4 regions of the Shewanella khirikhana genome follow, and region 1 is predicted to be linked to each of the others. Evidence: predicted binding sites of a transcription regulator. Region 1 holds the regulator's gene; each other region holds the start of a gene.
The links. Region 1 encodes sigma-54, which starts transcription at its own class of promoters, with help from an activator protein. Its sites were predicted from a motif close to GTTGGCACGNNNNTNGNNT; they were not measured.

Region 1 (7,483 bases):
CCGAGCTTATTGACTATGGTGATATCGCGCTCAAGCCTTGGCATTGAGTTCCCTGTGGCGTGCCTCGACCTTATGGTGCGAGTTGGCAAAACGTTTGGCCAGCTGGTCGGCAATGTACACCGAGCGGTGCTGACCGCCGGTACAACCTATGGCGATGGTCAGGTAACTGCGGTTGTTGCGCTCCAGATGCGGCAGCCAGGTTTCCAGCAGGTTTTCGATTTGCCAGATGTACTTGTTGACCAGCACCTGACGCTCCAAAAACTGCTTCACCGGCTCATCCAGTCCGGTCATCGGCCGAAGGGCTGGCTCCCAGTGCGGATTTGGCAAGAAACGGGCGTCGAACATAAAGTCGGCCTCGGTGGGCATGCCATGCTTGAAGCCAAAGGATTCAAAGATGATTACCAGCTCTTTGTCGGTGCGCCCCAGCAGAATTTGCCTGACAGCATCGGCCAGCTCATAGACGTTCAGATTGGAGGTGTCTATGTAGTGGTCCACCAATTGCGACACAGGCTCAAGCAGTTTGCCTTCGAGTTTGATGGCTTCCTGGAGTGAGACTTTGCTGCGTGACAATGGATGCAGACGACGGGTTTCGCTGTAGCGTTTCAGCAGCACTTTATCGCTGGAGTTGAGGAAGAAACTGGTGAGCTCAACCCCGGGTGGCAGTTTGGCAAGCTCCTGTTCCAGCGCTTTTTCCTGCTCAGGCATATTGCGAATGTCGATACTGATGGCGACCTTGTCGCTGCTGCCTTTGAGCTGCTCCAGTAAGGGGCCCATCAGGGTCAGCGGCAAGTTATCGACGCAGTAATAGCCCAAGTCTTCCAATACCCGCAGGGCAACGGATTTCCCTGAGCCGGAGCGGCCGGAAACAATGACGAGTTTCATCCTGTGATTACCTGGTAGAGTTCCTTTTCATCATGGCTTTTACGCAATTGCTTCAACACCTGACGGTCGTTGAGCTTTTCGGCCATGGCTGCCAGGGTACTCAGATGCTGTTGGCATTGGTCTGATGGCACCAACAGGGCGAACAGAATGTCCACCGGCTGCTTGTCGATGGCATCGTAGCCAATGGCTTCTTCGCATTTGATGAGTACGGCGAGAGGTTTATCGATACTACCCAGGCGACCATGGGGAATGGCAATGCCATTACCAATGCCGGTGCTACCCATCTTTTCGCGGGCCAGCAGGCTTTCAAAGATCTCTTGGGAAGAGAGGGAAGGGTACTGGGCTGCGGCGAGATCGCTAATCAGTTCCAGTACCTTTTTCTTGCTGCCCGGAGTGGCACAGCTAGTGCACTCCGGCGCCAGGATGGTACTTAGTTCCATCGTTAATGTTTGGTCAGTTTCTCTTTGTGTTTAATTACCTGACGGTCCAGTTTATCAATCAGGGCGTCAATGGCGGCGTACATGTCTTCATGTTCTGAGGTGGCGAATACTTCGCCTCCGTTGAGGTGAAGCTTAGCTTCTGCGATTTGCTGCAATTTCTGAACATTGAGAACAACGTGCACATTATTGATCTGTTCGAAATGGCGTTCAAGCTTGGAGAATTTACTCTCGACGTAGTCACGCAGTGAGTCAGTAATTTCGATGTGATGCCCAGTCAGGTTGATTTGCATAGACACTTTCCTCCAATGACCTCGGTTGGGTTACAAACTCTTACGCTGATTCGACGGTGGTATCAGCATCGCCTCTCGGTATTTGGCGATGGTGCGTCGGGCAACGTTGATTCCTTGTTCCGCCAGAAGTTCTGCCATCTTGCTGTCGCTTAACGGCTTCTTCTGGTTTTCCGCTGCAACCAGTTTCTTGATAAAGGCGCGGATTGCAGTAGAAGAGCACTCTCCGCCATCTTCGGTTCCGACATGGCTGGAGAAAAAGTATTTCAGTTCAAAGATACCCCGCGGGGTATGCATGTACTTTTGAGTGGTGACCCTGGAGATGGTGGATTCATGCATTTCCACCGCCTCGGCGATATCGTTGAGCACCATGGGTTTCATGGCTTCTTCACCGTACTCAAAAAAGCCCTGCTGGAATTGCACTATGCAGTTGGCCACCTTGAGCAGGGTGTCGTTGCGGCTCTCCAGACTCTTGATAAACCACTTGGCCTCTTGCAGATGGCCGCGGATAAACTGGCTATCTGACTGATTGCGACTGGTGCGTGCCAGTGCAGCATACTGCTGATTCACACTCAGTTTAGGCATGCAATCCGGGTTCAGCTCCACCACCCAGCGACCATTCTTTTTGCTCACCGACACGTCAGGGATCACGTACTCTTCCTTGGTGCTGGTGACGTTTTCGCCCGGACGGGGATTCAGACTCTGGATCAGCACTATGGCGTCTCTGAGCTCTTCTTCCTTGAGGCGGGTTTTACGCATCAGGGTGCGGAAGTCGCGGTTGGCAATCAGGTCCAGATGCTCACGGATAAGCAGCTTAGCGTTATCCAGATGCGGCGTATCGGCGGCAAATTGCCCCAGCTGGATCAGCAGGCACTCGGCCAAATCCCTCGCTGCAACACCAATGGGATCGAAGTGTTGAATGCGCTTGAGCACAGCCTCGACTTCGTCCAGCTCAACCTCTTCATCGCCCACCGCCTCAAGGATTTCATCCAGGCTTTGGGTCAGATAGCCCTTTTCGTCAATGGCATCAATGATAGCGGTGGCAATGGCCAAATCGGTATCCGAAAAAGGGGTGAGATTTTTCTGCCATTCGAGGTGTTCGTACAGGCCTTCGCTGGTTTCGCCCTGAAACGGCATGTCGTCGTCGCGACTGATGCCGGGGCCGGCAACCGGAGCGGCGGTGAAGACTTCATCCCAGGTAGTGTCCATGGGCAGTTCATCCGGCATGGATTCCTGAGTCACGGCTTCGGAGGTTTCTACCGAAGCGGAATCTCCTGCGCTGGCTGATACTGAGCCTTCATCGAATTTGTCGTCGAAGTCTTTGTCGCCGCCATCGGCATCGTACTGATCGCCATCGAGGCGATCGTCGTCCATTTCCAGCAGCGGATTGGCGTCGAGGGCTTGTTGAATTTCCTGTTGCAGTTCAAGCGAGGAGAGTTGAAGCAGACGAATGGCCTGCTGCAACTGTGGCGTCATGGTGAGTTGTTGTCCCAGTTTGAGCTGGAGCGACGCTTTCATCGTACTGCGGATCCTTCACTAAATAATTCAGGTAGAAAGCTTTTATCTATCAGGTTCTTCGGCCAATAGCCACCCTGATTTACCGGATATGAGACGGTAGGCTTTGTTGTTTAACTATAGCCTGAATTGCTCACCCAAGTACACTGCACGCACTTGCTGATTGTCCAGGATCTCGGCAGGTGTGCCTTCGGCAATCAGGCTGCCGTGGCTGACGATGTAGGCTTTTTCACACACATCCAGGGTTTCACGCACGTTGTGGTCGGTAATCAGTACCCCAAGGCCGCGGTTTTTCAGCTGTTCGATAATCTTTTTGATATCGATAACCGAGATGGGGTCTACCCCGGCAAAGGGTTCATCCAACAGGATAAAGCGTGGATTGGCGGCCAGTGCGCGGGCAATTTCCACCCGGCGACGCTCACCGCCTGAGAGTGACATACCGGCGTTGTCGCGGATGTGGGTGATGTGGAACTCTTCCAGCAGCTGCTCGAGCAGCTCTTCACGCTCATCGCTGCTGAGTTCTTTACGCATCTGCAGCACGGCCATGATGTTGTCGCGCACCGATAGCTTACGGAAGATGCTGGCTTCCTGGGGCAGGTAGCCAATGCCTTTGCGGGCTCGCAGGTGCATGGGGTCGAGGGTCAGGTCATCGTCATTGATGTGAATACTGCCCTTGTCGCTCTGTACCAGACCCACCACCATGTAGAAGGTGGTGGTTTTACCGGCACCGTTGGGGCCGAGCAGGCCAACCACCTGACCGGTATTCACCGTGAGGCTGACATCTTTTACCACCTGACGGTTCTTGTAACTCTTGGCGAGGTTGCTGGCCTTCAGGGTCAGTGCCGTCATTGCTGCTTCTCTTTCTGGGGTTGAGGCTGGTCTTGCTTGCCTTTGTCCTGCAGTTCCTGCTGGTAGTTCTCAGGTTTGATGATGGTGATCACCTGATCGTCTTTTTTACCGCTGCTTTGCGAGCTGAGCTGCTGCTTTTCGATGTCGTAGACGATGGAGTCGGCGCTGACCTTACTGCCATCCTGCTCGACTTCGGCGCTGCCCTTGAGGCCCATGATGCGGCTGTCGATGTTGTAGCTGATTTCGTTGGCGCTGGCCTGCACTGTGCGGCCATCTTCCACCTGCTGGCTGTAGGTGGCTGGCTTGCCCTTGGCGAGCAGGATCCGCTTGCCGGTCTTCTCATCTGTGTAGGAGCTGAGTTCGTCGGCTTTGAGCACCAAACTGCCCTGGGTCAGGGTTACCGGGCCTTCGTAGACGATGCGTTTGTTTTTCAAATCGGCGTAGCTGTTGGCTGCCGCGATTTTCACTTCCTGAGTTAAATCGAATTTGGTGTTGGCCTGCGCCAGGGCGCTGCAGGTACACAGCAGCACCAAAAGAAGCGACTTATTGAGGTTCATAGGTTCCCTTAATCTTGCTTAAAAGCTTCACTTCCTGCGCATTGAGGTCGGCATGCAGGCCGACGCCACTCATATGGAAGTTATTGCCGCTGATTAAAATCTCTTGTTCGGAAGTCAGGATCATGGTCTTGAGATCCAGTTCCAGATAACTGGTATTGAGCTGCTGCAGTGGCTCGTTGAAACTGATAGCTTCAATCAGCACGTCCTGCTCCAGCATGACTCTGTCGCTTGCTTTGTCCAGTCTGCCGATTTTGGCACTGAGACGCCACTCGCCTTTACCATCTTGTGGAAACAAGGTGTACACCGGTTGGGTGAACAGGGTCTGGGCATTGCCTTCGAAGTGCTCCATGTAGGAAGCGCTCACCCGGCTTTCGAGTTTGCCTTCGCTGTCGTAGCTGATACTGCGAAGGTCGGTGGCCACATAATCGGGCTTTTGCACCGTAGCTGTAGGCTGGGGCTGGCTTGCCTTTTTGCTTTGCACCTGCCAATACAGCGCCAGCGCCGTACCAAACAGCAGGATAATGGCCAGGGTCACCCGGTTCATACGCTCATCCCGTGGGCTGAGTCGAACTTGTCCTGGCTCATCAGCAGCAGGTCGGCAAGCTCGCGCAGGGCGCCGCGGCCGCCCGGCAGATAAGTCAGCATGTCGGCATTGCTGGCCACAAATGGATGGCCATCGGCCACACAAACCCCAAGGCCTACGGCTTTCATCACCGGCAGATCGACCATGTCATCGCCGATATAAGCCACTTCGGCCGGGCTGACGTTATACAGGCTCAGCAGCTCTTTGTAGGGCACAAATTTATCGTCGATACCCTGATAGATGTGTTTTACACCCAGCGCTGTCATGCGGTTTTGCACTATGGTGGAGTTGCGGCCGGTGATCACCGCCACCGCAATGCCGGCGCCCTGCAGCGCCTTAACGCCATAGCCGTCGCGGGTGTGGAAGGCTTTCAGCTCTTCGCCCTGATTGCCCAGGTAAATGCGGCCGTCGGAAAAGACGCCGTCCACGTCGCAAATCAGCAGTTTGATTTGGCTTGCCTTGTGCCAGATATCCTCGGCAATGGGGCCGTAGAGTCCTTCACGCATCAGATAACCCCCGCCTTGACCATATCGAGCATATTGAGCGCACCGACCGGGCGGCGTTGGCTGTCAATCACGATAAGGCCGTTGATGTTTTTCTCGTCCATCAATTGCAGCGCCTCGGCAGCCAGAATGCTGTCGGGGATGGTGATGCAGTTGCGGGTCATCACATCGGCAATGCTGGTTTGGCGCAGATTGATTTGCGCATCAATCACCCGGCGCAGATCGCCGTCGGTGAAAATGCCCACCAAGGCGCCATCGGCATCGACAATGGCGGTCATGCCGAGACCTTTTTTGGAGATCTCATACAGGGCGTCAGTGATGCAGATATTGTCGCGTACCAAAGGCAGCTCGTCGCCGCGATGCATCACATCGCTGACATGCAGCAGCAGCTTGCGGCCCAGGGCGCCACCTGGGTGCGACATGGCAAAATCATCCTTGGTAAAGCCTTTGGCTTGCAGCAGCGCAACGGCCAGGGCATCGCCCATCACCAGGGTGGCGGTGGTGCTGGATGTGGGCGCGAGCCCGAGCGGACAGGCCTCTTCCGGCACCTGGATACACAGATGCAGCTTGGCGTGTTTGGCCATGGTAGAGCCGGGTTTGCCGGTCATGGCGATAACCGGAATGCTGCGACGCTTCATAACGGGCATCAGGGTAAGGATTTCATCTGACTCACCTGAGTTGGAAATGGCCAGCACTATGTCGTTTTCGCTGAGCACGCCAAGGTCGCCATGGCTGGCTTCACCCGGGTGAACAAAAAAGGCCGGGGTGCCGGTACTGGCCAGGGTGGCGGAAATCTTATTGCCAATGTGGCCCGACTTGCCCATGCCCATCACAATCACCTTGCCGGTGCAGTTGAGGATAAGCTCGCAGGCATCGGCAAAGGCGTCGCTGTCGACAAACTGGTACAGGTTGTCCAGGGCCGCCTTTTCTACATCGATAACCTTACTGCCCCATTGGCGCAGTTGCGTTCTGTCTACCATATCTGTCTCTCTGTCTGTGCCGGCCGCAAGCCGACAGGCCAGGGATCAGTGTGCCTGGAACAGCACGTACTGATAACCAATAAAAATTGCCAGGAAGATGGCGCCGTGCCAGCGCTTGAGTTCCCGGTCTTTGCCGCTCATCAGCACAAATAAGGCCAGCGCGACACTGGTGGCCATCACCATGTAAAAGTCGCGGGTCACGGCCTGGGCGTCGACTACGCCGGGGGCGATGAGTCCGGGCAGTGCCAGCACCGCCAGAATATTGAACATGTTGGAGCCGACGATATTACCTATGGCCAAGTCGTCTTCCTTCTTGAGCGCGCTGGCCACACAGGCCGCAAGCTCAGGCAGGCTGGTGCCGACGGCGATGATGGTCAAGCCTATCACCAGATCCGACAGCCCATAATACTTGGCAATGCCCACGGCGCCGTCCACCATCCAATCGGCGGATAATGGCAGCAATATTATGCCCACTACCAGCCAAATCAAGGCCTTGGAGGTAGGAACATCACGGGGAATTTCTTCATCGGCTTCCTCGGCAAGGGGATCCGGGTCCTTGTTGGTCAGCGCGTGCCAGATGAGATAGGCCATCAGTGCAAAAAAGGCCACGGCAAGAATAATGCCTTCGTTACGGTCAAGCACGCCGTCATGGAGGAAATAACCGGCCAGTGCGGTGGCAGCCAGCATCATCGGGATTTCCCGCTTCAGCGTCTGCGAGCTGACGGCAATGGCGCCTATCATGGCGGTCACACCCAAAATCAGAGTGATGTTGGCGACGTTGGAGCCAAGCACGTTGCCCACGGCGGTGTCGCGCATGCCGTCCATAGAGGCGGTGGCTGCAACAAACATTTCGGGGGCGGAACTTCCCATGGCCACGATAGTCAGGC
Region 2 (7,483 bases), 570 kb from region 1:
TTTCACGTTCTCTTTCTCGTCTTCGAGGAAGTATTTGTCCATCTTCTCCAGCACCTTCACCGTGGACTCCTGAGTGGAGTTGGTGGGCAGGATCACCTGGGCAAACAGAATACCCTGATCTTCATCGGGCAAGAAGGCGGTAGGCATGCGCATAAAGATCCAGCCGGTGGCAACCACCAACGCCAGATAAATCGCCATCACCCGCAGGGTGCGCTTGAGGATACCGGCCACACTGGCTTCGTAGCGCGATGTCAGGCGCTCAAAGCTGCGGTTGAACCAGCCAAAGAAGCCGTGCTGACCATGGGCATGGCCGGGCTTGAGCGGCTTGAGCATGGTGGCACACAGCGCTGGAGTCAGAATAAGTGCCACCAGTACCGACAGCGCCATTGCCGATACGATAGTGATGGAGAACTGACGGTAAATCACCCCGGTTGAGCCGGACATAAAGGCCATGGGCACGAATACCGCCGACAGGGTCAAACCGATACCCACCAGGGCGCCGGTGATCTGATCCATCGACTTACGGGTGGCTTCCAGCGGGCTTAAGCCCTCTTCCTGCATTACCCGCTCGACGTTTTCCACCACCACAATGGCATCGTCCACCAGAAGACCAATGGCCAGTACCATGGCGAACATGGTCAGGGTGTTGATGGAGAAGCCAAAGGCCGACAGCACCGCGAAGGTACCCAGCAGCACCACGGGTACCGCAATGGTTGGGATAAGAGTGGCGCGGAAGTTTTGCAGGAACAGGTACATGATCACGAATACCAGTACCACGGCTTCCAGCAGGGTGTGCACCACGCCTTCTATGGATTTTTCCACGAAGGGGGTGGTGTCGTAGGGGTAAACTACTTCCATACCGGCAGGGAAGAAGGGCTTCATCTCTTCGATTTTTGCCCGTACCCGCTTGGCGGTATCCAGCGCGTTGGCACCTGTGGCCAGGCTGATTGCCAGACCCGCTGCCGGACGGCCGTTGTAGTAGGATTCAACCACATAGCTTTCGGCGCCCAGTTCCACCCGGGCCACGTCGTTCAGATAAACCTTGGCGCCGTTAGTGTCGGACTTGAGGATAATCTTACGAAACTGCTCCGGGGTTTCCAGGCGGCTTTGGGCCGACACAGTCGCGTTCAGCTCCTGACCTTTTACCGAGGGCGCGCCGCCCAGCTGACCGGCCGACACCTGGGCGTTCTGCTCACGAATCGCGGCAACCACGTCCTGGGTAGTCAGGCTGTACTGGGTCAGTTTGAGTGGGTCGAGCCATATCCGCATCGCATAGGGCGCGCCGAACAGGGTGATATCACCCACACCGGCAACCCGGCTTAAGGGGTCCTGAATGTTGGAGCCCACATAGTCGGCGATGTCGTTCTTGGTCAGGCTGCCGTCACCGGACACAAAGCCCAGCACCATCAGGAAGCCTGAGGTGGACTTATTCACCCGCACGCCCTGGGCCTGCACTTCCTGCGGCAGCAGCGGCATGGCCGATTGCAGCTTGTTCTGCACCTGCACCTGAGCGATATCCGCGTCGGCTTCGGCGTTGAAGGTCAGGGTGATTTCGGCATTACCGAAACCATCACTGGTGGAGTTGATGTAACGCAGGTTGTCCAGACCTGTCATCCGCTGTTCGATAACCTGGGTTACCGAGTCTTCCAGGGTCTTGGCGGATGCGCCGGGATAACTTGCCGAGATCACCACCTTGGGCGGTGCAATGTTCGGATACTGGGATACGGGCAAGCCCCTGATGGCGAGCACACCCGCCAACATCACCAGAATCGCGATCACCCAGGCAAAGATGGGTCGATCGATAAAGAAACGTGCCATAGCTTATTCCTGAAACTCGCTTGGTCTGAATTACTGTGCCTGAGTAGAACCGGCAGGCTTGGCCACCACAGGGGCGCCGGGACGAATTTTCTGCAGCCCTTCGATGATGAGCTTGTCACCGGCCTGAAGACCTGAAGTGACGCGCCACTGGTGATCGATCACCTCGGCTGTGGTCACGTTACGGGCCTCAACCTGGCTTTCGGCGTTCACCACCATGGCCACGGCTTCACCGCGGGTGTTGCGGGTAATGGCCTTTTGCGGCACCAGAATGGCACTCGGGTCCACGCCTGTGTTCAGCACGGCGCGCACATACATGCCGGGCAGCAACACGTTGTCAGGGTTAGGGAATTCGGCGCGCAGAATAACTGAGCCTGTGTTCTCATCCACGCTCACTTCGGCAAATTGCAGCTTGCCTTTGTGCTCGTAGGTGGTGCCATCTTCGAGTACCAGTTGCACCTCGGCGTTATCGGCCGCCTGCAACTTACCGGCACGCAACTTGGCCTTGAGGGCCAGCAGCTGAACGCTGGACTGGGTGATGTCAACGTTGATGGGGTCAAGCTGCTGGATGGTGGCCAGCACCTGTCCCTGGTTGGCGGTCACCAGTGCACCCGGGGTCACGGCAGATTTGCCGATGCGGCCGGAAATAGGCGCCTGCACCTGGGTGTACTTGAGGTTAATCTCGGCGGTGTGCAGCTGGGCTTCGGCCACTTTCACCCGGGCGAGGGCTTCTTTGTAGCTGGCGTCGGCTTCGTCGAAGTCCTGTTTGGAGATAGCATTGGTTTTCACCAGCTTCTCGTAACGGGCGGCGCGGGCCTTGGCACTGGCAAGGGATGCCTGGGCGCTGGCCAGATCGGCCTTGGCGCTTTCCAGAGTGGCCTTGTAGGTGGCGTCGTCAATCTTGTACAGCGACTGGCCTTCCTTCACTTCGCGACCTTCAACGAAGTTGCGCTCCATGATGATGCCGGACACCTGAGGGCGCACTTCGGCTTCGAGGTAAGCACGACTGCGGCCGGGCAGTTCCACCAGAATGTTCTGGGCGGATGCCTTCACCTCAACCACGCCCACTTCCATGGGGGGACGCGCTTGCTGGGCGCCCTGCTGCGCTTCTTCCTGACCACAGGCACTGACCCACAGCACCAGGCCAACGGCGGAGGCAATTTTTAACATTTGCCGCATTGAAATCTCCTTTTTGTGTCTGGGCTAACGGGGTGGTGTAGATAAAAACACCTGGATACCCAGACAAATCGCCCATTTTTAATACTGAATTTATGATCCGCAAGTTATCTCACACAGGGGACGACAGCTCAAGTCAGCAAATAGCTGAAAAGTGTAAAGGAGTGCAAAAATTTCTTTTATTTGCACGTATTTAGCTATTTTTTAACATTTCATGGCAGCAAATTGTCTCCCGATAACCTGCCACATCAGTTGTTCATATTTCTTCATAATCTGTCGCGAGCTATTCACGACCCCCGCCAAGGCCATTCATAACCCCTGCTTATTATTCGTTGCAGCGGGAGAACCCATTTCAATGAGGCAGTGATGATGAAATTGAACAAAACCCTGTTGGCGCTGGCCGCCATCGCGTGTTCCAGCGGCGTTATGGCCGAAGAAGCCAAGGTATTTGGCGGCACCCTGGGCGGCAAGCTGACTATCGCCAGCGACTATGTATTCCGTGGCGAATCCGAAACCATGGATGGCGATGTGCCAGCCATTCAGGGCACCCTGAGCTGGAGCAATGATGCCGGTTGGTATGCCGGTGTATTCGGCTCCAACATCAAGTTTGCCGACCCCAATCTGGAAGTGGTAACCGGCCCCTTTATCGGTAAGGCCGGTGAGTTTGGTGATTCAGGTTTCACCTACGATGTGATGGTGTTTTCTTACCTGTATCCCGGCGCTTCCTACAGCAATTACACCGAGCTGTGGCTGAAGGTGGGTAAGCAATTTGGCAAGCTGAACATGCAGTTAGAGGTGACTCCAACGCTGGATGACTGGTTCGGCGTGGATGGCTGGCAAGGGGTGAACTATGCGGTGCACCCAAGCTACAGCTTCGACAATGGCATTCAGCTGTCCGGCTCTGTGGGTTATCAGGATCTCGACGGCGAAGGCGCCGAAGGCTGGGGCCACTGGAACCTGGGTGTGTCCAAGACCTGGGCCGGTTACACCCTGGATCTGCGTTACCACGGCAGCACAGTGGACACAGATCACAAGGTGTACGGCACCCAAACCGAGATTTTTGACGATCGCTTCGTCGTCGGCATCAGCAAGGCGTTTTAAATCCGGTTGTCACCCACGCCGCAGGCAATAATGCGGCTGACTTGAGCCAGCGTCCGGCCCGATTCAGCCTGCCAGTGGTTAAAGGCGGCCTGCGCCTGAGCCAGGCCCTTTTGGGTGGCAAGCCCTGCATCCACCAGACCGGTTGCCCTCAGATAGCCCTCCACATCTGAGGTCAGCAGGAAGGTGTCTTTCCCGGTGGCGCGCAGGAAGTAAGGGCCGGTATTGCCCCCAAGCCTGGCGCCGCGCTTTTTGAGTACCTGCCACAAGGCGGTGATCTCTTCCCCGGGCCAGAGGCCGATATAACGTGCCAGACTGCCATGTTCAGCAGCAATTTCTTTCACCATCAAGGCATTGTCGTAGATGGCCCGGGTCTTTTTTTCATGGCGGATAAGCGCAGGATCGCTGGCGCGGGCATCCAGTTGCTCCGGTGACATCAGCAAAATCTTCAGCGGATCGAAGCCAAAAAACGCCTCTTCATAGGCGGCCCATTTGGCGTCCACCACCTTCCACACAAAACCACTCTGAAAAATCTGCTTGCTCATGGCCGACAGTAACCGGTCATCAGAATATTCCTGATATTCGTCGGCCGACAAAGACTGTGGCAGCAGTGCCTCAAGCGCATCGACGCCGCCTTTTCGCTCGGCGGCGCGCTGATAAATACTGGCAAAGGATTCGATTTTCATGAACTTCCCTGAAACGAAGAATGGCTTTGCCAGTGTACTTGCATGGGTGCCGTCAATCCAAGTGGTTGCGGTGAGCCGGGTTATCAGCCAAGGGCGGCTGCAATCACCTCGCGAAGACTGCGGGGCTCGCGGCCGAGGATACGCGCCAAATCATCGCTGCGCGTATCGTATTCCCCTGCGGCAATGGCACGGCTGGCACCGCCCAGCGCCTTGGCCAAGAAGCCGGGCAAACCCATTTGGCTCAGCGCCGCAATTTGCGCTTCCGGGCTGATTTCGTTGGTTTCAATTCGCTTACCTGTGAGTTCGCTGATGAGTTTGGCGATGTCGGCATAGGACAGCAGCTCAGGGCCGGTGAACTCGTAAGTGCTGCCGATATGCTTGTCTGCATCGGGTGTTGTCATCAGCAATCTGGCCAGCGCCTCGGCAATATCTGCCTTGCTCACAGGTGCAAAGCGGCCGTCGGCGGCAGCGTGGGTCAGGGTGCCGCTTTCCAGGGTATGGCCAAGGCTCATCAGTTGCAGCTCAGCATAAAAGGCGTTGCGCACCACGGTGGCAGGCACGCCCGAGGCGCGGATGGCGGCCTCAGTGGCGGCGTGGCTGGCACCAAAATCAAAGGCGCTGTCGAGGCTGGGTGACTGGAAGCTGGTGTACAGCAGTTGGCTCACGCCGGCCTTTTTCGCGGCGGCGATAACGTTCAGATGCTGGGCCAGACGGGCATCGTTGGCGATGTTGCCCGAAATAAACAAGACTTTGGACACGCCCGCCATGGCGGCTTCGAGTGAGTCTTGTTGGTCGTAGTCGGCAAACAGGGTTTGGATGCCTTCGGCCGCCAGTTTGGCAGGGGAGCGGCTGCCCAGGCGTACAGTTTCAGTGTTGCCGAGGGTTTGCAGGGCTGCTGTGGTCAGGCTGGCCAGTTCGCCACTTGCACCGAGGATCAGGATCATAATGTGTACCTCAAGGGTTGGGATTGATGAGGTGCTCAGTGTATTCCCGTGGCAAAAATTGATAATGAGTGATTTACTTATATCTTTGGTAATTAAAACTAAACAAAAGGACGGGCCATGGACGCTTCCCAACTCTATCGCATGCTGGTGTTTGCCTCGGTTGTCGAGCAGGGTTCGCTGACCTTGGCCGCCGAGGTGCTGGGGATAAGCCGCTCCATGGTGAGCCAGCATCTGAAAAAGCTGGAAGAGCGTTTGGGCTGCGAGCTGTTGCATCGCACCACCCGCCGTATCAGCCTGACCGAGGACGGCCGTGAGTTTTTCCATTACTGCGGCGAACTGCTGCAATTGGCGCGTCAGGCCGAGGCGGTGACCCGTCCGGCGGATGAACATCTGCACGGCAGTTTGAGGATCACCGCCCCTGTGGGCCTTGGCGAGCACGATCTGTTGCCGCTTATCGGCGAGTTTCACCAGCGTTATCCCAACATCCGCATGACCCTGCTGCTGGAAGACAACAAGCTGAATTTGCTTGAGCATCAAATCGATGTGGCCATTCAGGGCGGCTGGCCGGAAGACTCAGAATTCAGAGCCATCAAGCTTGGCAGTTTCGATGAGCAGCTGGTGGCCAGCCCAGCCTATGTGGCCGCCCACGGCAGGCCATTGCACCCTGATAATCTCCAACATCATCAGTGGCTTGCCCATGCCTCAAGCCATCTTCCCAAGAGCTGGACCCTACACAATGGTCAGGGCGAGGAATACCGGGTTCGGGTGACTCCCTTTATCAGCTGTAACAGCACCAATGGCCTGCTGGCGCTGACCTTGCAGGGCCTGGGGGTGGCGATTCTGCCGGACAATCTGATAGGCCAGCATCTGGCCTCCGGCGAGCTTGAGCTCTTACTGCCCGACTACCATTTGCGCGAAGGCGGCATCTACGCATTGCACCCCTACAAGGAGAACACTCCGCCACGGGTGCGGGTGTTTATCGATTTTCTGAAACAGAAGCTGTTCAAATCTACCTGAACGGGGCTAAATTTAAGGAAGGCGTAAATTTGCCTGTGCGGCAGCCGCCTTCTTGAAAGGGCGTATGAAATGGGGGCCAGATTCCATGGAGCTCTTCTACCATCCGCTTTCCCGTTACTCCCAAAAGGTACTTCTTGGGCTGTACGAGAAACAGGCGAACTTCTATCCCAGGGTCACTGAACTCAGAGACCCCTTGCAGCGTCAGGCCTTCAGTAGCCTCTATCCCCTGTGCAAGCTGCCGCTGCTCAAATGCGTTGATGGCAGTCTGCTGCCGGAATCCACCATCATTATTGAATACCTCGACCACCATATTCACGGCGGCACCAGGCTGCTGCCGGTGGATGACAATGACCGTCTGCGGGTCAGGCTGTGGGACAGGATCCTCGATAACGATGTCAGCAATCAGTTGTTTTTGCTGGAACAGCAACTGAGCATGGCGCCTGAACATCGCAACGAGTTGGCCATGGCGCAAGTGCGCCAAAAGCTGCTGCAGGTGTTTGCGGGCATAGATGAGGAGCTTGCCAACAGCCACTGGCTGGTGGGCGATGGCTTTACCCTGGCCGACTGCGCGCTGCTGCCTTGTCTGGAGCCGGCGTTTGAGCTGATGGGTTTGCTGGATTTGGAAAATCTCTGCCGCTACCGCCAGCAGGCCAAGCTAAGAGGCGCCTGGGAGCTGGTGGCAGAGGAGGCGGCACTGGCCGCCGCCGCGGAAGTCACAGGGCTGAAACTTATCCCTTAACCTCAGGT
Region 3 (7,483 bases), 1.0 Mb from region 1:
CTGCGGGCGCTGGTCAGTGGGCTTGCGGTGTTGCCGACACGGTTGGCGGCGGCATTATTTTTGGGTAATTCGATGGCCATCGGGGGCTCCAGTGTTACGGATTCGGGTTTCTTAGCACTCTTATCGGCCGTAGCCAGCAAAGCTTTAGGGTATTTTACATTTTGACTTCCACTTCGCCAACGCCGATGACAGTAGCTTCCAACACCTTGTTTGAGTTGGTGTTTCTGATGCGAATTCGATCACCTTCGTTACCATCCGCCAGGGCTTCGCCCAAGGTTTTTATCTCAAAGCTGGCAGTTTTTGCATAAATCGATACCGCATCGCCTTTGCAGACAAAACACAGATTGGCGGCAAAAATCGGCGAGTCCTGTGCAATTCGGCGTTTGACCCGGGTGCCCAGCAACTGACTGGTATCGGCAAACTGCTGGCCACGCAGCACGGTTTTATCAACATAGCGCACTTCAACGGCGGCTTCATCGAGCAAATCGCCACTGGTCAGCGGCCGTTTGGCCACCACCACGGGAAAGAGGATTTCGGCTCTTACCGAGAGAAACATTTGCCAGGGGTAGTCGAGATCCGGGCTGGTACAGCTGATGCGTACAGTATTGTTGCGGGAGATAGGCCTGTCGCTGGCCAGGCGCGCACTGACGGGCCCCTCACAGCGGGGCAGGTTGACCCGACTGTCGAGGCTTTGGGCCTGGATGCTTATCCTGGCTCCGGCCGGGGCGTCAATTTTTTTGGCAACCGCCTCTTCAGCCGCCGCAGCGATGGCCGATAAGTTGGGTTGTTGTGGGATCTGTGTAGCCGATGCCCCGGTTACCCATAAAAGGCTTGCCAAAATTTGTGCTAACTTTACTTTCATAATGAACAGACTAGCGTGTCACGCCAGAATACACCTATACTTTCTGTCAGGGCCGGACCACCTTTGTACAAGCTTGCTGGCATGGCTGTCAGAAGATTGACGAAGTTGGGGCACAGGTTGTCGGTGACAATTCGAAAGCAAGTTACATGCCTATGCTCCACGGAGCCCGGGGCGCCATTCAATCAAGACAACTAAGGCGAAGTTATGTCGAGCATTCTTGAGTCAGTCAACAAGCGTACCCAACTGGTGGGACAAAACCGCCTGGAGTTGCTGCTGTTCAAATTGAACGGGCGTCAGCGTTTCGGGATCAACGTGTTCAAGGTAAAAGAAGTCCTGCAGTGCCCCCCTTTGACCGGTCTGCCCAAACTCAATCCTTATGTGCGGGGCGTTGCCCACATCCGTGGCTCCACCATTTCGGTTATCGACTTAAGCGCGGCAACCGGTGGCCGCCCCATTGAGAATACCCAAAACTGCTTCATTATTATTTCTGAGTACAACCGCAGTGTGCAGGGCTTTTTGGTGAGCTCGGTCGAGCGCATCATCAACATGAATTGGGAAGCCATTATGCCGCCACCACAGGGGGCTGGGCGCTATTCCTACCTGACTGCGGTGACCGAGATCGAAGGCGAGCTGGTTGAAATTCTCGATGTGGAAAAAATCCTCGATGAAATCAGTCCGGTGAAGACCGCGATTTCTGAAGATGTGGACGCCAAGCTTACCATCGACCGCGAGCAGCACTTTCACATTATGGTCATTGATGACTCTGCGGTGGCCCGCAAGCAAATCATCCGAGCGCTCACGTCGCTGGAGCTGCAAATCGATACCGCCAAAGACGGCCGCGAAGCGCTCGATAAGCTTAAAACCATCGCCAGTGAAGTGAGCAATGTGGCCGACGAAATTCCGCTGATCATCTCGGATATCGAGATGCCCGAGATGGATGGCTACACCCTGACGGCAGAAATTCGTGACGATCCCAAGCTCAAAGACATCAAGGTGATTTTGCACACCTCCCTCAGCGGTGTGTTCAACCAGGCCATGGTGCAAAAGGTGGGCGCAAACGACTTTATCGCCAAGTTCAACCCGGACGAATTGGCCGCGGCGGTGAACAAACACCTGAGCTTGTAACTGTGATGGCATTCCCCTTGGGTGGGGTTATACTCCACCAAGGGAGCTTGTGTTCCCGTGGGTGATAATGTATAAAGCAGCGCTTGTTTTTGGGGAATAAAATCAGAAGGTTAATGAGATGTTGCGTTAATCTTCTCCACTAGGTGCAGGATGGGATACGGTGTCGGACAAATCACTGGCTGAAGCGGAATATAATCAATTCAGGTTGTTCCTTGAACAACACAGCGGCATAGTGCTTGGCGAAAACAAGCAGTATCTGGTCCGCAGCCGCCTGGCGCCTCTGATGGGCAAATACAACCTGCCATCCCTGTCTGAAGTGGTTAAGCATTCAATGAAACCCACCGAGCGGCAATTGCGTGCCGAGGTGATTGATGCCATGACCACCAACGAGACCCTCTGGTTTCGTGATAAGTACCCCTTCGAATTGCTCGGCAATACCCTGTTGCCCGAATACGCCCGTCTCGGCCGGCCATTGAAAATCTGGTCTGCCGCCTGCTCCTCCGGGCAAGAGCCCTATTCGCTGGCAATGACCATCCTCGAGTTTCAGCAAAAGCGTCCGGGCGGACTGCCGGGGAGTGCCAGCATTCAGGCAACCGACTTGTCGCCTTCGATGCTGGAGCGCTGCAAACAGGCCGAATACGACAGCCTGGCGCTGGGGCGGGGTCTGTCTGATGAGCGCAAGCGCAGCTTTTTTGACGCCTTGCCCAACGGCAATATGCGGGTGAAAGACAACGTACGCCGCATGGTGAGCTTCCGCGCTCACAATCTGCTGGAAAGCTATACCTTGCTCGGTAAGTTCGACATCATCTTTTGCCGTAACGTGCTTATCTATTTTGCCCCTGAGGCAAAGGCAAAAATCCTGCGGCAATTTGCTGCCGCCCTGAATCCCAAGGGCATCCTGTTTCTGGGGGCTTCCGAGTCGATTGCCGGTTTGACCGATGAATTTGACATGGTGCGCTGTAACCCAGGTATCTACTATCAGAAAAAGACCTGATGCAGTAACAATAAGATTTTAAAAAGAAAATCGACCTTTGATGCGTCGGTTTTTTTATGCCTGCAGCATAGTCTATGGCGTTATCCAATATTTGGCACATGAATTGCTTTTGTTTTGCCATTCAGGCGTAGGAGGCAATTTTATGGCGATCAGTTTTGATAAGGCTCTTGGGGTGCATCAGTACACCCTCGGGATCCGCGCAGAGCGGGCAGAAGTGCTGTCGAGCAACATCGCCAACGCCGATACGCCCCATTACAAAGCCAGAGACGTCAATTTCGCCGATGCCCTTGCCGCCGCACGCAGCCAGCAACGCAGCATGCAAATGGCCCAAACCAGCGAAGGCCACTTTGACTTGCAAGCATTGAGCCGCCAGCACGTCCAGTACCGTGTACCCAACCAGCCTGATACCGGGGATGGCAACACAGTGGACATCCAGCAGGAGCAGGCCGCCTTTATGCAAAACGCCATCGAATACCAAATGTCACTGGGCTTCCTTGAAGGCAAGTTCAATGGCATGAAAAAGGCCCTCAAAGGAGATTAATCATGAGCTTATTCAATATCTTCAATGTGTCGGGCTCGGGGATGACTGCACAGTCGGTTCGCCTCAACACCACCGCCAGTAACATCGCTAATGCCGATTCAGTGTCCAGCAGTGTCGATAAGACTTACAAAGCGCGGCATCCGGTGTTTGAAGCCGAGCTTGCCAAGGCCAGTCAGCAGCAACAGGTGTCCCGCGGCGTGAATGTCAAAGGCATTGTTGAGAGCGATAAGCCGCTGCAAAAGGAATACAACCCCGATCATCCCATGGCCGATGCCGATGGCTTTATTTACAAACCCAATGTGAACGTGATGGAAGAAATGGCTGACATGATTTCTGCCTCCCGTTCGTACCAGATGAATGCCCAGGTGGCAGAGGCGGCCAAAAGCATGCTGATGCAAACCCTGAGAATGGGCAAATAATCCGGTGGCGCTAAGGAGGTAAGCCGTGAGTTTTCTTAACTCTATTAATCAGGCAGCGGCGGCACAGTCTACCCAGAGCACCGGCAACCCGTTTTTGGACGGCGTTCGGCTTCAAAGTAAAGAAGCGGTACCCGAGGCCAAAAAGCAGGAGCTGACCCAGGAAGACTTTTTTGCGCTCTTGTCGCAGCAGTTGTCGATGCAGGACCCGTTTAAGCCGGTGGAAAACGACCAGATGATTGCTCAGATGGCGTCATTCTCAACCGTGGATGGTATCGCCAAGCTGAACGACCACATTGTGAATCTCAATACCGTGATGACCTCAAGCCAGGCGCTGCAGGCATCCGGGCTGGTAGGGCAGAAGGTGCTTATCCCATCGTCTACCGGCCATGTGTCCAGTGAAGATCCAACCGTGAAAGGCGTGATAAGTACGCCATCCAAGATAGACAGCATCACGGTGCGAATTGAGGACTCCAAGGGCCAGCTGGTCACCACCTACACGGTGGATGGCAGCGAAGGCGGCAATATCGATGTGAACTGGGATGGACTGGATGCCGAAGGCAAGCCCGTTCCAGAAGGAAACTACACCATCAAGGCCAGTGGCAAGGTCGATGGCAAGGCAGAGGAATTGCCTGTTTCAACCTATGCCCATGTGTCCAGCGTGTCACTGGGAACCGCGGCAACCGGCGCTATCTTGAATTTACGTGGCGTTGGTGGGATCAAACTATCGGATGTTCTGGCGGTAGCTGAAGGCTGAACCAGAATCAGGGGATTAGAGAGGTAACTGACTTATGTCTTTCAATATCGCACTCAGCGGCATCGCAGCCGCCCAGAAAGATCTGAACACCACGGCCAACAACATCGCCAACGTGAACACCACGGGCTTTAAAGAGTCCCGTGCCGAGTTTGCCGATGTGTATGCGGCATCCATTTTCGCCAACAGCAAAACCCAGGTGGGTGGCGGTGTGACCACGACGCAGGTGGCGCAGCAATTCCACCAGGGCAGCTTGCAGTTCACCAGTAACGCACTGGATATGGCTATCAGCGGCGGCGGCTTCTTTGTCACCTCTGCGGACCCATCCGCACGCGACTACAGCTTTACCCGTGCCGGCGCCTTTAAGGTCGACAGCAACAATTACCTGGTGGATTCCTCCGGTAACTTCCTGCAAACCTTCCCGGTGGACAAGTTTGGTAACTCAACCTCGGTGAGCTTGACCACCACCCGTCCGGTGCAAATTCCTGACACCGCAGGGAGTCCGGTCATGTCTGAGAACGTGGGTATTGCCATGAACCTGAACGCCGGTGAGAAGACCAAGGATCCTGCCGCGTTCGATCCGGATGACCCAACCACCTTCAACAACTCGACCTCATCGACCATTTACGACTCCCTCGGTGAGCCCCACATTCTGACCACCTACTTTGTGCGTCCGAACGATGGCGCCTACACAGGTGAGAACAACTGGGTGGCTTACTATGCACTCGACGGCCAGCCGGTGAATCTTGGCGCTGGCGCAGGTTCCTACCAGGTCGATACCAACGGCGATGGTACCCCCGATGGTACTGCCAATGCCCAAACCACGGGCGGCTGGACAGGTGCAGTACTGACCTTCAACAGCACAGGTACCTTCACCGGCACCAACCCGGCCATTATCACCACAGAGCCGCTGGGTATTGGTGGCGCCGGGATCCTCGGTCCGGGTGCCGATGGCAACCAGACTATTACCATTAACTTTGCCAATCCGACCCAGTATGCATCGGCTTTCGAAGTGACCGAGCTGACCCAGGACGGTACCACTGTGGGTCGCCTGACCAACGTGGAAGTAGGTGAGGATGGTTTGATTAAAGCCGCGTACAGCAACGGCAGCACTGTGCCATTGGGCCGTGTTGCGCTGGTGCGCTTCCCCAACGAGCAGGGCCTGACCCAGGTAGGGAATACCTCCTGGAAAGAAAGCCTGGCATCGGGTACTGCTCTGGCCGGTGAGGCCAACAGTGGCACTTTTGGTTCCATTCGCTCAGCGGCGCTGGAGCAATCCAACGTGGATTTGACCACCGAACTGGTTGACCTGATTTCAGCCCAGCGCAACTTCCAGGCCAATAGCCGGACCCTGGAAGTGAACAACACCCTGCAGCAAACCATTCTGCAGATCCGCTAAGCCAAATCCCCCTTTATTGCCGCCTTCGGGCGGCAATTTTTTGCCTGTGTTTTACCTGTCTGCAAGCCCTGCTTCTTTTATTCCCGCCAATTCAAACGCTTAGTGGCCAATTTCTTGGCACGTAGTTTGCTTTTAAGCCGTTATGCTAATTCTTTGACGGAGCCCAGCGTGGACAAGTTTCTTTATATCGCCATGAGCGGTGCCAAGCAAAACCTCAATTCGCTGGCGGTGCGGGCCAATAACCTGGCCAACGCCAACACCGACGGTTTCAAGGCCGATTTGGAACAGTCCCGTGCCATGCAGGCCTTCGGTGAAGGCTTGCCAACCCGGGTGTTTTCCATGACAGAAAACCCGCAGGCAAGCTTCCGTCACGGTCCAATTAACGCGACCGCCCGGGATCTGGATGTTGCCGTGAAAGGTGATGGCTGGATAGCCGTGGAAGATGCTGACGGCAATGAGGCTTACACCCGTGCCGGCAGCCTGAAATTTGACGAAACCGGCCTGCTGACCAACTCACAGGGACGACCTGTGATGGGTGATGCCGGCCCCATAGTGCTGCCGCTGCCCATCGACAAGGTGGAGATTGCCCAGGATGGCACCATTACCGTCCGGCCACAGGGCGCTACCGCCGAAGTGGTAGAAGAGGTGGCCCGTATCAAGCTGGTTAATCCCGGCAATCAAAACCTGATGCGCGGTGAAGATGGTCTGTTCCGTCTGATGGATGGCACCACTGCGCCGCTCGATGAAGCGGTGGCGCTTGAGAGCCGCGCCGTGGAAGGCAGCAACGTTAACCCCGTCGAAGAGATGGTGGCCCTGATTGATATCCAGCGGCAATTTGAGCTGCAGGTAAAAATGATGAAAACCGCAGAAGAAAACGATAAGGCTTCTGCTCAACTCGTACGCATTGGCTAAGGAGACAGGATTATGCATCCCGCATTATGGATCAGTAAAACTGGCTTAGATGCACAGCAAACGGATATCGCCGTGATATCCAACAACGTCGCCAACGCCAGTACCGTCGGCTACAAAAAAAGCCGCGCCGTGTTCGAAGATTTGCTTTACCAAACCGTGAACCAGGCCGGTGGTATCAGCGCCTCCAACACCAAGCTGCCCAATGGTCTGAACATTGGCGCCGGTACCAAGGTGGTGGCCACCCAGAAAATGTTTACCCAGGGCAACATGCTCACTACAGACAATGCACTGGATCTGATGATTGAAGGTCCGGGCTTTTTCGAAGTGCAACTGCCCGATGGCACCACTGCCTACACCCGTAACGGTCAGTTCTCTTTGGATGACACCGGCCAGATTGTGACCCCAGGCTCAGGCTATGTGCTGCAACCTGCCATCACCATTCCGGACAACGCCACCAGTATTACCGTATCGGCAGAAGGT
Region 4 (7,483 bases), 800 kb from region 1:
TGATAGAAATCAGCGACAGCCACTGGACCCTTACCCCCAAGGGTCATATGTTCGTCAACGATCTGCTGTCGCAGTTTTTATGATCTTTGAGTGCGCAGGGTTCACGGCTGACTGAAAAAAGCCGTGATACCGCGCACATCGAAACATTTCCTAACACTAAACTCTGAAATTTAACACTGGCTTCTTTAGGATGATCCCATCGCAAATCAACCTAGCTAAAGTCAGCCAATGTTCTCATCTTATAAAAACAATAAAACCTTTCTCGCCCTCAGCCTGATGATGGCTTTGGGCACTGCTCCGTCACTGGCCATCGCCGATACCACCAAGACCGCTGCCGAGCAGCAGGCACTGTCTGCATCTGAGCAGGCCAACGCCCTGTTCGAGACCCTGTTTATGGAAAACGTGATGGCCAGTCCAATCAGCCAAACCATGCTGGGCATCAAAGGCGCCGACTATGGCAAATGGGATGAAATCAGTGAAGCGGCCAGCGAACAGGAACTGGCGCGGGCCAAATCTCAGCTGGCACGCCTTCAGGCCGTTAATCCAAGCGAGCTGGATGAGCAGACGGCCCTCAGCTTAACCCTGGCAATTCAGCGGCTGGAAAATCAGATTGCCGACCACAAATGGCGCCTGCACAACTATCCGGTAAACCAGATGTACGGCGTGCACTCGCTGACTGCATCAATACTTATCAACCAGCATATGGTCGACAACATCGACGATGCCAAGGCTTACATCAGCCGCCTCAATGGCGTACCACAGCGCTTTGCTCAGCTTAAGGATGCGCTGGAACTCAGAGCCGCCAAGGGCATCATAGCGCCCAAGTTTGTATTCCCCCATGTAATCAACGACAGCAACAACATCATCAAGGGTGCCCCGTTTGAAAACGGCGCCGACAGCACCCTGTGGGCCGATTTCAAGCGTAAAGTCGAAAAGCTGGAGATCACCGATGCCGAGCGCGCTGAGCTGTTGTCCCAGGCCGAGGCGGCACTGAAAAACGCGGTTAAACCGGCCTACAGTGATCTGATAACTTATTTGGGCACCCTGGAAGCACGTGCCGACAACAAAGATGGCGTGTGGAAGCTGCCTGACGGCAATGCCTTCTACAACAATGCCCTCAAGCGCACTACCACCACGGATATGGATGCCATCGCTATCCACGAGCTGGGGCTTAAGGAAGTGGAGCGCATTCACAATGAAATGCGCGACATCATGAAAGAAGTGGGCTTTAAAGGCAGCCTGAAAGACTTCTTTATCTTCATGCGCAACGATGAGCAGTTCTACTATCCGGAAACCGATGAAGGCAAAGCAGCCTATATCAACGATGCCAAGGCCCTGATTGACAACATGTCATCACGCCTCGATGAAGTCTTTGCCATCAAACCTAAGGCTGGGCTTATTGTGAAGCCGGTTGAGTCGTTCCGTGAAAAAAGCGCCGGTAAGGCCTTCTACAGCCAGCCCTCTCCCGACGGCAGTCGCCCCGGCACCTACTATGCTAACCTCTACAGCATGAAGGCCATGCCCAAGTACCAGATGGAAGCCCTGGCCTACCACGAAGGCTTGCCCGGCCACCATATGCAGATTGCCATTGCCCAAGAGCTGGAAGGTCTGCCCAAATTCCGCCGCTTCGGCAGCTATACCGCCTATGTTGAAGGCTGGGGCCTGTACACCGAGTACTTCCCACGGGAAATGGGCCTGTACCAGGACCCATACTCCAACTTTGGCCGTCTGGCCATGGAGTTGTGGCGCGCCTGCCGCCTGGTGGTGGACACAGGGATTCACGCCAAAAAATGGACCCGCGAGCAAGGTATTTCCTACTATGTGGAAAACACCCCCAACGCCGAGTCTGATGCGGTGAAAATGGTTGAGCGCCATATTGTAATGCCTTCCCAGGCCACCGCGTACAAGGTGGGCATGAACCGCATTCTGGATATGCGCGCTTACGCCAAGAAGTCACTTGGTGAAGACTTTGATATCCGTGAATTCCACACCCTGCTGCTGAAAAACGGCCCGCTGCCATTGGATGTGCTCGAAACCAAGGTACAGGCCTGGGTGCAGGACACCAAGGCACGCGCCGCCAAGCTGTAACGGCTGCCCCAAAGGCGGCAACTGCCGCCGAATAAACAAAAAGCCCGGGCTCTGACCCGGACTTTTTGTTTGGCGCGCCAATAAAAACCGTTTGGAAAGCTTACCGATAAGGCCACAGAAAAGGCTGATGAAAGCCCGCACAAAACACATCAGGGCAATCACAACAGGCATAGGGACTATTACAAAAGGACAAGACCACAAGACGAAAAAAAGCCACAACCTGGGTTGTGGCTTTTTTTCTGGAAGCTTGAGTCATCCTGGCGTATGCCGCAATGACAGCCGTTTCCATTTGGCGCCCTGTGTGCCGCTCATTATTATCGTTCGGCGGCTTGTAGGGTACAGGGTGCTTAATCTGTTCCATCACAAAATCAGTCTGGCCATAAAAAATCACCCCGGCATGACGTCCGGGGTAAACCAAAAAACTAGGATGATGGTTTCAAAGCCGGACCGGTTTTAATAATAAACTCTGCCGGCATTGTCTTGGGACTGCTTATCGCGTGATCTGCGCATCAACAGCGGAAGGGGTCATTTCCCCTGTCGATACGGGCTCAGATCGCCCCAATCCAATTGGCATCCATTGTATTAATTCATGAACAGAGTGCAAGTGATGTAGGAAAAACTGCTTAAGCGGATACTAAAAAACCGGCCCTTTAGACCGGTTTAATACTTTTGCTAAACGTTTGATTATTTGTGAATTAATTGGATTTTTGCCACCCAGATCACAGCATTATCCGTTTTCACAAACAATGAATTTATAAAATCATCGACGTTCGGCGTACAGTTCCTGATAAGGCGCATCCCAATAAGGTGGAGTACCAATATGATTTTTGATGAAATCGATAAAGGAGCTCACCTTGGGCGCCAGGTGCTTACGGCGCGGATACACGGCCTGCAGCGGCAAGTGGTGAGTCAGCTGCCAGTCGCGCAGCAGCGGCACCAGAGTCCCCTTTTGCACTTCATCTTCCAGCAGATAGCTCGCCAGATACACCACACCCAAACCGCTTACGGCAGCCGACTTCAGCGCCGGGGCGTTATCCACCCGGAAGTTACCTGAAACACCAATCTCGCAGTAATCATCACCACGCTTGAACTGCCACACGCTGTGTTCGTGCCACTCACCGTGATACACAAGACAATTGTGATCAACGAGCTGCTCTGGGCGGGTCGGCTCGCCATGGCGGGCGATGTAATCCGGGGAAGCCACCAGTAAAAACTGACACTTCATCAGCGGCCGCGCCACCATACCCAGCGGCAATTGCTCTGACATGGTCAGCAGCAAATCCAGCCCCTCACTGACCACATCCACCTTGTGATCCAGCAAGCTCACCTGCAGCTCAAGCTCGGGGTGACGGGTCATAAACTCAGGCAACGCAGGAATAATGTGCATGGTCCCGAAGGACTGGGAAATCCCCACCTTGAGCACACCACGGGTTGCATCATTGAGATTGTGAACGCTGGCAACGGCCTGATCGGCATCCCGCAGCAGCTCTTCGCCCTGCACATACAGCAGATGACCTGCCTCGGTCAGACTCAGGCTGCGGGTGGTGCGCTGAATAAGTTGCACGCCCAGCTTATGTTCAAGATCAGCCACCTGGGTGCTCACCTTTGACTTGGAAATCCCGAGTTTCCTCGCCGCTGCGCTAAAGCTTCCCGCCCTGGCAACATGGGTGAAAATGGCAATGGGTTCTAACAGTTCTAACATGAAGGTGGCCTTAAGCTATGTTCGGCGAGCTCAGCTCGGACCGGGGCCAAAGCTCAGACAAACCAATGATAATCAATCAGATATACCAAAAAAGCACGTTAAGGTAGAGTCAGTGAATCCCGGAGAAACCCGAGTTTTTTGTTATTTTTTAGCAGTATAACAAAAATCCGCTCGCTGTCTCCACTTCTGCCGTGGCCCAAGCAGCAACAGGAGAATAAAAAAACGGCCCCAGGGGATGGGGCCAAACGTTCAAGGAATGAACCAAGGAATGTCAGTTAAAAATCTTGCTGAGAAATGCCGCTGAAATTCAGTTACTCACAACATACTTGCCTTACATCTGTTACTCGCGCAGCGCCTCTTGTTTGGCGTCGGCCAGCTCAAGCTTGGACAGCTCAGGCACCTTGGCCCTAAGCTCGCTCTCGAGGGCTACCAGAGTTTCAAACTCGTCGCACATCTTGTTGGCACGGGCTTCCAGGGTGCTGGCCTGAGCTTCCATTTCACGCTCAATCTGCTCGCCCATGGCTTCCATTTTCTGACCAAAGGCTTCCATCTTGGCCTCGAAGCTGTCGCCTTCTGAAGACAGGATTTCGGTGCCGAGACGAACCATCAGGGTGCCTACGGACTCCTGCACCAGGTTTTCGATTTCCTGCTCGAACTCCTTGTCGAACACCTCATCGATGGAGCCATCGGTTACGCCTATGTAGTAGCTGTCACCGTTCTTGTGCATCACTTCGCCAAGGCGCTCGTTTACGTTGTCCATCAGCTCACCTACGCGGTTGCCGGTATCTTCACCCAGCAGCGGCGTCAGCGCCGTGTTTACTGCCTGACTGGCAAGCCCCACAGCTTCGGTCACCAGGGAGACGAACTCTGGCACCTGACGGGCCACGCTGTCGGCGTAGCTGTCGACCAGCGCGCGCTGCTCGGCAGTCAGGGCAACTTCTTTGCCTTCCACATACAATTTGCCGGGTTCGAAGCGATAAAACTCATCCCCTTTCTGGCTCAGCACCAGCTTTTGAGGCTCAAGAGAAATGTCATAATTCAGGTTCACATCGCAGCTGTCGTTGCTGATCCCGTGGGCCATGGCAGGCACCACGGCGGTCACGCCAATCAAAGTTGCCAAAGCTACACCGGTAACAAGAGTCTTGGTTTTCATCGCATCTATCCTTGCCTTTGTAAGTTATATGGCTTGATATAGCGAAGGTCGTGCCAACTTTCACAATTCAATGATTAATAAGGAATTAATATAATTTCAATGAAGATGAGCTGAATCAAAGCAAAGACAGGCGTGAGCTAAATCACTAAAAAGTGATTTTTTTCACCAGTTACTGAGAAAGATAACAAAAAGCGATTTCCTGCGATGGGGAGTCATATCCGCAAATCAGGAAATCGCCTTTAAGATTCGTAGCTGTAATTGAGCGAAGGGCAGAAAACCCCAAAAGAAAGGCTCAGAAAATCGAGCGCCCCAGCTCCTCGGCAAGCAGCTCCAGCAAGCGGGTACCCGCAAGGCTATTGCCGCTGGCATCCAGCGCAGGAGACCAGACGCACACCGCCATATCCCCGGGAATAACCGCGATAATACCGCCGCCCACGCCACTCTTGCCGGGCATACCGACACGGTAGGCAAACTCACCGGCGCCATCATAGAGGCCCGATGTTGCCAGCAGCGCGTTCAGGCGCTTGGTCTCTGTGGGGCTGACTATCTCGCGTCCATCCAGGGTCATGCCCTTGTTGGCAAGATAAATCATCGCCCGGGACAAATCGGCGCAGCTCATCGACAACGAGCAATAGTGGAAATAGCTTCTGAGCACCTTGTCCACGTCGTTGTGGAAGTTGCGGAAGGACTTCATCAAATAGGCAATAGCGGCGTTACGGGCGCTGTGCTGGTACTCGGAGGCGGCCACCACCTTGTCGTAGCACACAGAGCTGTTACCGCTCATCATCCGCACCACTTCCAGCATCCGCTGTTTGGGTGCGCCAAGGCGGCTTTGCAGCATATCGGCAATCACCAGCGCCCCGGCATTAATAAAGGGGTTACGGGGAATGCCCCGCTCAAGCTCAACCTGCACCAGCGAGTTGAACGAGTGCCCGGACGGCTCTTTACCTACCCGCGACCAGATCTCGCTCTCTTCGTAGAGCATCATGGCGCCGGTGAGGCTGAATACTTTGGAAATACTTTGAATCGAGAATGGCTCTTGCCAGTCACCGGCCCCAATGGTGGTGCCATCGAGACTGGTTATGGCAATGCCGAGCTTGTGGGGTGAAACCCGGGCAAGGGCCGGAATATAATCCGCCACCTTGCCCTGTCCGAGCAACGGCCTGACTCTGGCGACCAGCTCGTCAAGCAGTGCCTGCTCGGCCATCAATTAATCCCACCAGAGATCGTAAAGCTCAGACACTTCCACATCGGATACCGGCAGGGTATCGAAGAAGGCTTTTACGGCTGCGCGGTCTTCATCGGTGCACTTGCCCAGGGCCTGAGTGGCAACAATGCCTTCCCATTCCTTGTGGCCGCCGCCGTGGAAGCCCAGCTTGCGGGGCTCAATCACGTCGTCGATAAACTTATCCACCAGCGCATCAATGTCGGCTTCGCTGACGCTGTCGTTAAATACCCAGCGTACGTCAAAACCCAGTTCCTGGAACTCATCCACTCGCAGCTTTTTACGCAGACGGGCGCTACGGTTCTTGGCCATGTTTCTTCCCTCTTTGGTTGATGGAAATAATTGATTATTCAACGCGTTCGAACATGAGATCCCACACCCCATGGCCCAAACGGTGACCACGGTTTTCAAACTTGGTCAGTGGGCGATGATCCGGGCGCGGAACATAGTCGTTGGTTTCAGACTGGTTTTTATAGCCTTCGGCAGCGCTCATCACTTCCAGCATATGCTCGGCATAGTTTTCCCAGTCGGTGGCCATATGGAATACACCGCCGATTTTGAGCTTACGGCGTAAAAGCTGCACAAATTCAGGCTGTACGATACGGCGCTTGTGGTGACGCTTTTTGTGCCATGGGTCAGGGAAGAACAGCTGCACCCGGGCCAAAGAGCCATCGGCAATAGCGTTTTCCAGCACTTCCACCGCATCGTGGTGATACACCCGCAGGTTACTGACCCCAGCCGCACCGGCATCACCGAGGCAGGCGCCTACGCCAGGCTTGTGCACTTCAATACCGATAAAGTTAAGCTCGGGGGCGTTGGCCGCCATCTCCACCAGAGAAGCGCCCATGCCAAAGCCAATTTCCACTACTGTGTCGGCTTCACGGCCAAAGGCCTCGGCAAAATTCACAGGCTCAGGGCTGTATTCCAAACCCATGGTGGGCCAAAAACTTTCAAGGGCCTTGGCCTGGCCTGTGGTCAGGCGACCTTCACGCAGAACAAAGCTGCGTATTTTGCGAAGATATACGCCATCCTCGTTAAATTCTGCGGTGGTTACTTCACTCATTGCTGCCTCGCATCTGCCCGCAACCCAAGGCCTCACGTGCGCTGGATTGCAGACAACTTAAAACACTATTCAAAAAGGAAGGGGCATTATCCAAAGTTATCCCTTGAGCGCAAGCCCCGAAGCTGAAAAAGTATACCAGCAGCAGCGCCTGCTGACAGCCTGAATTCCCAGCCGTTTTCATAACGCTTTTTGACAGCCTGCTGCGTCCGGCTTGTCCCTTAGGCGCTGCGAGGCTACACTGCCCGCCAATCC

Region 2: a site for sigma-54 is predicted at 3,173-3,191, ahead of STH12_RS17460 (TorF family putative porin). Genes of this name have one in related genera too.
Region 3: a site for sigma-54 is predicted at 3,072-3,090, ahead of flgB (flagellar basal body rod protein FlgB). Genes of this name have one in related genera too.
Region 4: a site for sigma-54 is predicted at 4,983-5,001, ahead of STH12_RS11275 (YggN family protein). Genes of this name have one in related genera too.

Annotation. Positions count from the first base shown of each region.
Region 1 covers NZ_CP020373.1:3,398,200-3,405,682, reverse strand. The annotation lists gene STH12_RS14960 (HPr family phosphocarrier protein) at 1-44, opposite strand, end outside; gene rapZ (RNase adapter RapZ) at 31-882, opposite strand; gene ptsN (PTS IIA-like nitrogen regulatory protein PtsN) at 879-1,322, opposite strand; gene hpf (ribosome hibernation promoting factor) at 1,325-1,612, opposite strand; gene STH12_RS14940 (RNA polymerase factor sigma-54) at 1,643-3,127, opposite strand; gene lptB (LPS export ABC transporter ATP-binding protein) at 3,242-3,973, opposite strand; gene lptA (lipopolysaccharide transport periplasmic protein LptA) at 3,970-4,530, opposite strand; gene lptC (LPS export ABC transporter periplasmic protein LptC) at 4,517-5,074, opposite strand; gene kdsC (3-deoxy-manno-octulosonate-8-phosphatase KdsC) at 5,071-5,619, opposite strand; gene STH12_RS14915 (KpsF/GutQ family sugar-phosphate isomerase) at 5,619-6,596, opposite strand; gene STH12_RS14910 (calcium/sodium antiporter) at 6,642-7,483, opposite strand, start outside.
Region 2 covers NZ_CP020373.1:3,971,419-3,978,901, reverse strand. The annotation lists gene STH12_RS17470 (efflux RND transporter permease subunit) at 1-1,818, opposite strand, end outside; gene STH12_RS17465 (efflux RND transporter periplasmic adaptor subunit) at 1,849-2,994, opposite strand; gene STH12_RS17460 (TorF family putative porin) at 3,418-4,092, shown strand; gene STH12_RS17455 (DNA-3-methyladenine glycosylase I) at 4,089-4,775, opposite strand; gene STH12_RS17450 (SDR family oxidoreductase) at 4,859-5,719, opposite strand; gene STH12_RS17445 (LysR family transcriptional regulator) at 5,837-6,736, shown strand; gene STH12_RS17440 (glutathione S-transferase family protein) at 6,822-7,475, shown strand; gene STH12_RS17435 (thioesterase family protein) at 7,478-7,483, opposite strand, start outside.
Region 3 covers NZ_CP020373.1:2,355,114-2,362,596, reverse strand. The annotation lists gene flgM (flagellar biosynthesis anti-sigma factor FlgM) at 1-80, opposite strand, end outside; gene flgA (flagellar basal body P-ring formation chaperone FlgA) at 155-862, opposite strand; gene STH12_RS10365 (chemotaxis protein CheV) at 1,067-1,987, shown strand; gene STH12_RS10360 (CheR family methyltransferase) at 2,148-2,981, shown strand; gene flgB (flagellar basal body rod protein FlgB) at 3,124-3,522, shown strand; gene flgC (flagellar basal body rod protein FlgC) at 3,525-3,941, shown strand; gene flgD (flagellar hook assembly protein FlgD) at 3,967-4,695, shown strand; gene flgE (flagellar hook protein FlgE) at 4,730-6,091, shown strand; gene flgF (flagellar basal-body rod protein FlgF) at 6,260-7,003, shown strand; gene flgG (flagellar basal-body rod protein FlgG) at 7,016-7,483, shown strand, end outside.
Region 4 covers NZ_CP020373.1:2,593,735-2,601,217, forward strand. The annotation lists gene hemW (radical SAM family heme chaperone HemW) at 1-83, shown strand, start outside; gene STH12_RS11265 (DUF885 domain-containing protein) at 229-2,088, shown strand; gene STH12_RS11270 (LysR family transcriptional regulator) at 2,849-3,790, opposite strand; gene STH12_RS11275 (YggN family protein) at 4,131-4,943, opposite strand; gene glsB (glutaminase B) at 5,236-6,150, opposite strand; gene STH12_RS11285 (YggL family protein) at 6,154-6,480, opposite strand; gene trmB (tRNA (guanosine(46)-N7)-methyltransferase TrmB) at 6,515-7,231, opposite strand.